2 regions of the Paenibacillus shunpengii genome follow, and region 1 is predicted to be linked to the other one. Evidence: riboswitches for the same ligand, from Rfam matches in the RefSeq annotation. Region 1 holds a riboswitch; the other holds the start of a gene.
What was found. A riboswitch is a leader RNA that binds a small molecule or an ion and turns the genes downstream of it on or off. The one in region 1 is predicted to bind glycine.
Positions count from the first base shown of each region.

Region 2: linked by a shared signal. The riboswitch ahead of sdaAB (L-serine ammonia-lyase, iron-sulfur-dependent subunit beta) and the one ahead of gcvT (glycine cleavage system aminomethyltransferase GcvT) in region 1 are both predicted to bind glycine.

Region 1 covers NZ_JBHUMJ010000009.1:85,710-89,125, reverse strand. Annotated here, with positions in the region: gene ACFSVM_RS21635 (hypothetical protein) at 1-367, shown strand, start outside; gene gcvH (glycine cleavage system protein GcvH) at 544-936, opposite strand; glycine riboswitch at 1,172-1,314, shown strand; glycine riboswitch at 1,316-1,443, shown strand; gene gcvT (glycine cleavage system aminomethyltransferase GcvT) at 1,609-2,742, shown strand; gene gcvPA (aminomethyl-transferring glycine dehydrogenase subunit GcvPA) at 2,742-3,416, shown strand, end outside.
Region 2 covers NZ_JBHUMJ010000003.1:124,967-128,382, forward strand. Annotated here, with positions in the region: gene ACFSVM_RS14975 (MFS transporter) at 1-739, shown strand, start outside; glycine riboswitch at 999-1,111, shown strand; gene sdaAB (L-serine ammonia-lyase, iron-sulfur-dependent subunit beta) at 1,310-2,005, shown strand; gene sdaAA (L-serine ammonia-lyase, iron-sulfur-dependent, subunit alpha) at 1,995-2,906, shown strand; partial or broken gene ACFSVM_RS14990 (IS3 family transposase) at 3,298-3,416, shown strand, end outside.

The DNA of each region.
Region 1 (3,416 bases):
AGAGTCCGATCAATACAGCCCGCTTCAAATTACATTTCCGCTTGATAAATATGCTATGGTGATGAGCAGCGTTCCTGGATTCCCCATCGAAATAAGGGAAGAAAACAACTCATTTCCGCTAACCGTTACAGCTTCTTCAGGTAAATTACTGGTTATGGATGGTTCGACGGGCACACAGGTGAGGTCATCAGGAACATCCCTTGAGGTGAAGCAGGCCAGCATCATTTATTGGTCCCCTCTTGCATCTCCACCCGTAAAAGAAACTACCATTACGGTAACGAGCCGAGCTCTTCGCTCGAATTCAGCTGCGGGGTCTGCTTCTGTCCACATCGTGCAAGATCATGATGGCTTCTACAAAATTAATTAACCCCATGAGATTCGTTCCACGAGAAACATTTTTTTCACAACAGACACTACAGCGATGATGCGTTATGACTATTGATTATATGCAATATCATATAAAAAAGAGCTGACCTCCCTTTTAGACAGGAAGATCAGCTCAAACAATTTAAATCATTACGTCATATATTAAATAATATCTTGTTACTCTTCAGTATGTGCACGATAAGCATCGGCATCCAGCAGTTTAGCAAGAGCAGCCTTGTAATCTCCACTCAGCTTCACTTCAATCATCCAGCCATCGCTATAAGGTGCAGCATTCACAAGCTCCGGCTCGTCTTGAAGCTTATCATTTACACTGATAATCGTTCCGCTAACTGGCGCAAACAAATCAGATACGGTCTTAACCGATTCAATCGTACCAATACTATCATCACTATTAATGTCCGTTCCTACTTCAGGCAGCTCCACAAACACAATATCTCCCAGCTGATGCTGAGCAAATTCAGTAATTCCGATACGTACCGTATCTCCTTCTAACGTTTGAACCCATTCATGCTCTTCACTATACAACAAACCGTTAATTACTTCGCTCATGATCTCGTCAGCCTCGCTTTTTCAAAAGTTAGAATTGTGTTTCTTCTCTGGTTCCTGCCCTTTTTCCACCCATAGCGTAAAACAATCCTCATCACAATGTCAAGATTGCTAACAAAAAATATGTTTTATGGATATACTCCTTGACTTTTCGGATTTAATCACGTATTAATGTAGTATAAGCGTTAGATTGAGCGGAAGAGTTCGCTATTTCCGAACATTCTAGCTCGTTAAGCGGTTGAACGTAAAGGGAGAGATTACCGCAGGATTCTTGTTCTGAGCTTCTGAGCAAGGGACATTTTCCGCATGGTAACGCCGAAGGAGTAAGCCCATTGATAAGCAAAGGGTGAATCTCTCAGGCAAAAGGACTTTTACCGGACGCGACTCTGGAGAGCATCCATAACCGTTCGCCTGCTTACTAGAAGCGAACGTTGTTAATAAAAGGATCACCCAAGGGGAAACTCGTGAGCATTGCATACGGGGTAACTCTCAGGTACCAAGGACAGAGCCTAAGAAGAACACATGCTTTATTTGCGTGTATTTTTCTTTGGCCTGTCCTTTTTCTTTTTCCAATCGCCCTTTTTCCCTTTTCCTATTATTTATCCTGATGATTATTCTTCTTCATTCCTTCTATTTAACTACAGCCGGAAGCCGGCTTTTGACGAGGTGAAAATTATGTCCCAATTATTGAGAACACCGCTTTTCCCTCTTTATGAACAATATCCAAATGTACGCTGTATCGATTTTGGAGGCTGGGAGCTCCCGGTTTCCTTCAGCGGTATCCAGAAAGAGCATGAGGCTGTTAGACAGCAGGCCGGATTATTCGATGTATCCCATATGGGCGAATTTCGAGTAGAAGGCGAGAATGCAGCCAACTTCCTGCAAGGAATGCTGACAAATGACATATCCCTGCTCGAAATTGGTCAGGCACAGTACACACTTATGTGCTATCCCACAGGTGGTGTAGTGGACGACTTGCTCGTGTATAAGCGCAGCGAGCATTTGTTCATGCTTGTAGTGAATGCATCCAATATTGATAAGGATTGGACATGGCTGCAAGAACATCTGCCTGCGAACGTACAGATGGTGAATGAATCGCATGCAACCGCTCTGCTGGCACTGCAGGGTCCAAAGGCAGAGGCTATATTATCTAAAGTGACGGATGTGAACCTTGCTGAACTTGGTTCTTTCCGTTTTGTCGACGGAGCAGAAGTCAGCGGAAGCACCGTTATTCTCTCACGCACAGGATATACCGGTGAGGACGGCTTCGAAATTTATGTCAGTGCCGATGACGCTCAGAAAGTATGGCTTGCACTTATGGCCGCTGGCGAAGATGAAGGATTGCTTCCTATCGGGCTTGGTGCGAGAGATACACTTCGATTTGAAGCTAAGCTTCCGTTATATGGACAGGAGCTCTCATCAACGATTACACCGCTCGAAGCCGGTCTAGGGATGTTCGTGAAGCTGGCAGCTGGTGACTTTATCGGTCGGGATGCACTGGTGAAGCAAAAAGAAGAAGGCCTGACCCGAAAGCTCGTCGGAATAGAGATTACAGACCGCGGTATTCCACGAGCTCATTATCCGGTCTTTGCTGACGAAGAACAAATCGGCGAGGTAACAACAGGTACCCAGTCGCCTACCCTGAAACGCAATCTGGGTCTTGCACTGCTGGATATCCGGTTTACAGAACCAGGCACCACGGTTGATGTCGAAATCCGGGGCAAACGCCTCAAGGCAGAAGTGATCAAAACCCCATTCTATAGAAGACCAAAACCTACAGCCCAAGCGGCAAAAGGAGCGAATTCGTAATGACAAATCGTTATCTTCCGATGACGGAACAAGATCAGGCGGAAATGCTGGCAGCAATCGGAGCTGAAACGATAGAGGATCTCTTCTCCGACATTCCTGAAGAAATCCGCTTTAAAGGCGAACTCCCTGTTTCATCCAAGCTGGACGAATATGCACTCACACGCCATATGTCCCGTCTTGCCGGACGCAATGTGAACGCAGATACACATGCAAGCTTTCTCGGCGCAGGTATCTATGACCATCATGTACCTTCTGTCATTAACCATGTCATTTCCCGCTCCGAATTCTATACCGCTTATACGCCTTATCAGCCCGAGATCAGCCAAGGCGAGCTGCAGGCGATTTTTGAATTCCAATCCTATATTTGCGAGCTTACCGGAATGGCTGTCGCCAATGCGAGTATGTATGATGGAGCAACCGCTTTTGCAGAGGCGGGTAATCTGGCTGCAGCTGCAACGCGCCGGAAGAAGCTGGTCGTATCGAGCACCGTACATCCGGAATCCCGCCAGGTACTTGCGAGTTATGCACATGGTCTGAATCTTGAAATTGTAGAGATTGGTTATCAAAATGGTGTCACTGATATGGAAGCACTCGCTGCTGCAATCGGTGAGGATACGGCTGCGGTTATGATTCAAAGCCCGAACTTCTTCGGCAGTGTAGAAGATATCCAGGCT
Region 2 (3,416 bases), on a different contig from region 1:
CGCAGCATCCTTCTTGATATCAGCCTTCTTGTTATCGCTGCTCCCCAAGCTACCTATAGAGGTGCAAGAGGGAGAAGCGGCAGGACAGAGGATAACATATCGCATGATAGCAGCTGATTGGAGCGGTGTAATGAAGTTCAGTAGATCTAACGCATATGTCATATTTGTCTACAGCCTGTTTCATTTTATTTTACTGCTAGGTATGGCGCTGGACTCACAGGAGGTTGTGTTTATTCGCAGTACCCTTAAGATGTCTGAGCTGGAATACGGATTGATTGTCAGTCTGACAGGAGCAGGAAGTGTCGCCGGAGCATTTCTGAATTCAATCTTAGCAAAATGGATTCCAGTCAAACATATGCTGGGAGGGGGAATGCTGCTTGTATCTGCAGGGTATCTGATCTTCTCCATCTCGAATTCATTCGTATGGGCTGCAGCTGGTTTCATCCTACTGGGCTTTTTCTCGTCTTTCTCCAATACGGGTCTGGCGACCTTTTATCAAAATAATGTTCCTGCAGCCATGATGGGCAGGGTAACAAGCATATTCGGCCTGATGGTTAGTCTGCTTCAGATAGCTGCTATTATAACGTTTGGTGTTATTGCCGAGCTCGTGTCGCTGCGTTACGTCTATTTTACAGTATCGATCGTGCTTGTCCTTCTATCGTTGTTGCTCTGGTTAATTAGTCTTCAGCGTTCGAGAGGCGGCTATTTCGATGAAGACAAGTCACAGATTAGATTGTAGGACAGACTAACATGAGCGTATGCAATGGCATTAACAGGGGTAGAAGTATAAGCGAATTAGAAAGAATGCGCATAATATATGATCAGAACAAGAGTGAATATTATCTGAATTCAATACTGCTGTGTAAGGAAATATAACGCAACTCATTTCTATACCAGGCCTCTTCGTTACTTTTGTTGACATGCGGTCAGCTTATCGATTAATCTGTTTATAGTAAATTTATAATTTCAAATAAGTTCAAAATGAATAGAACAGCGGATGAAGATCAATGGGAGAGATCGCGTGGGGAAACCACGGGACACCGAAGGAGCAAGCTGATAAGCACCCGGCTTATACAGCAGAATCTCTCAGGTAGAAGAACCTTGATTCGACGCAACTCTGGAGAGAGCCGATGCGCCGCCAAAGGGGTAAGTGAGAGTGAGGGCGGATTTCGATGCGCCGGCCACTTCTGACGAAACTTTCAGGTACCAGGACAGAGAGAGGGGATTACACCCTTACTCTGTCCTTTTTTGCGTGGAAGAACGGATATTTCTGCACAATATAAGATAGAACAATACGAAATGGGGAGTTATGATGACAAGGTTCAAGGATGTATTCTCAATTATCGGACCGGCAATGACGGGACCGTCCAGCTCCCATACTGCAGGGGCTGTTAGACTTGGGCGTATCGCCAGGCAGTGGCTTGGAACGAGACCAGAAAAAGCAAAAATGATATTATACGGCTCATTTGCCGACACTTATACCGGACATGGAACAGATCTGGCGCTGATCAGTGGACTGATGAATATGGCTACCGATGATGAGCGGATACCGAATGCAGAGGAATGGGCTGAGAAGCTGGGAATGGAATATGAGTTTGTCACGAGTGGTCTTCCGGCGGCACATCCGAATACCGTCAAATTTGAGCTGTCTGCAGGCGAACGGGCTTGTACGATGGTGGGAGCCTCTATTGGTGGAGGAAACGTTACCGTCTCTTTATTGGATGATTTTCGTGTGCAGCTGACAGGTGATTTTCCTGCGGTGGTATTGAGACACTCGGACAAAGCCGGAGTCATCGCTTCGGTAACATCTGCGATAAGTGAGTCCGGTGTTAACATTGGCTTCATGCAGGTCGATCGTAAGGGCCGGGATGGGGAAGCACTGACAGCGATGGAGACAGACACGATACCGGCCTCTGACGTGCTCATCAGGCTGAAGTCTCTGCCTCATATTTATGATATCAAGGTCATTGATTTGAAGAAGGGGGACGATACGGATGCGGTTTAAGCACTTAAAGGATCTGAATGCAATCTGTACGGCAGAAGGCAAGACACTAGCTGAGCTGATGATTGAAGAACAGGTGAAGGAGACCGGAACACCAGAGGCTGAGGTTGTGAGGCAGATGTCGGATTACTATCAGGTCATGAAGCAGGCTGTGAATAAAGGGATGAACGAGGATACAACCTCGCGCAGTGGACTGACGGGTGGAGACGGCCAGCGGGTCCGCCATTATTTGCAGAACAATCAGAGCTGCTCGGGTGACGCCTCTACACTTGCTATGGCCTATGCGCTTGGTGTGTCGGAAGTGAATGCTTCCATGGGAAGAATTGTGGCAACGCCTACGGCGGGTTCGGCAGGCATCATTCCCGGTGTATTCGTAAGTGCACAGGAGCGTTTTGGCTGGGAAGATGAGCATATGGTTAATGGCTTATTCTCTGCTGGGGCCATTGGTTATGTCATTGCCAACAATTCCTTCATATCGGGTGCCGAGGGAGGATGTCAGGCAGAAGTCGGATCAGCGATCGGGATGGCAGCAGGGGCAATGGTTGAGCTGCGAGGCGGAACACCGGAGCAGGTCGTGCACGCGGTCGGCTTAGCTCTGAAAAATACACTTGGATTGATCTGCGATCCGGTGGCAGGGCTGGTTGAGATTCCGTGTATTGTACGAAACGGATTGGGGGCAGTTACAGCGCTTGCAGCTGCAGATATGGCCCTCGCAGGGGTGCGAAGCGCGATTCCTTCTGACGAAGTCATCGACGTCATGCTTGAGGTGGGGAGCGCAATGCCGAGTCGGCATCGGGAGACCGCACAGGGCGGACTTGCTCAGACGCCAACGGGCAAGAAGCTGACGAAACAGCTGGCAGATACGAAGAAGGAAAAAACCAAGCCTAAGAAAGCGGCAGATTGAGCGCAAATGCGAGGGAGCAACATTGTATATTGACCGGCATATTGTGCGAAGTTACTTGAAGTGCACCCCAATTCTTAGACACGATCTAACAATTGGAGGTGCACTTTTATTTTATGGCCAAATATACATGTGATCTAAAATTAAAAATTGTTCAGAACTTTGACTCGAGAGTTAATTCTCAATCAGAATATGCAAAGCAAGTAGGTGTTAACAAAGCACAATTTCAATACTGGTTGAAGTTGTACGACTTGCATGGAAGAACAAGGATTTGAAAACACCTATACAGACTGTTCTATTCGTTTTAACTAGACGTACTAAGCTACATGGTTCAATCAGGTGCGTCTTTAATGGATACTGCGGCTCTTTTTAAAATCTCTACGTATACAACGGTAAATCTTACAAGGGTACGATAGGTAAAATTGCACCCAATCATTTAGAACGTCAATTTACAGCTGATGCTCCAAACCAGAAGTGGGTAACGGATATTACGGAGTACAAATTATAAGGTGT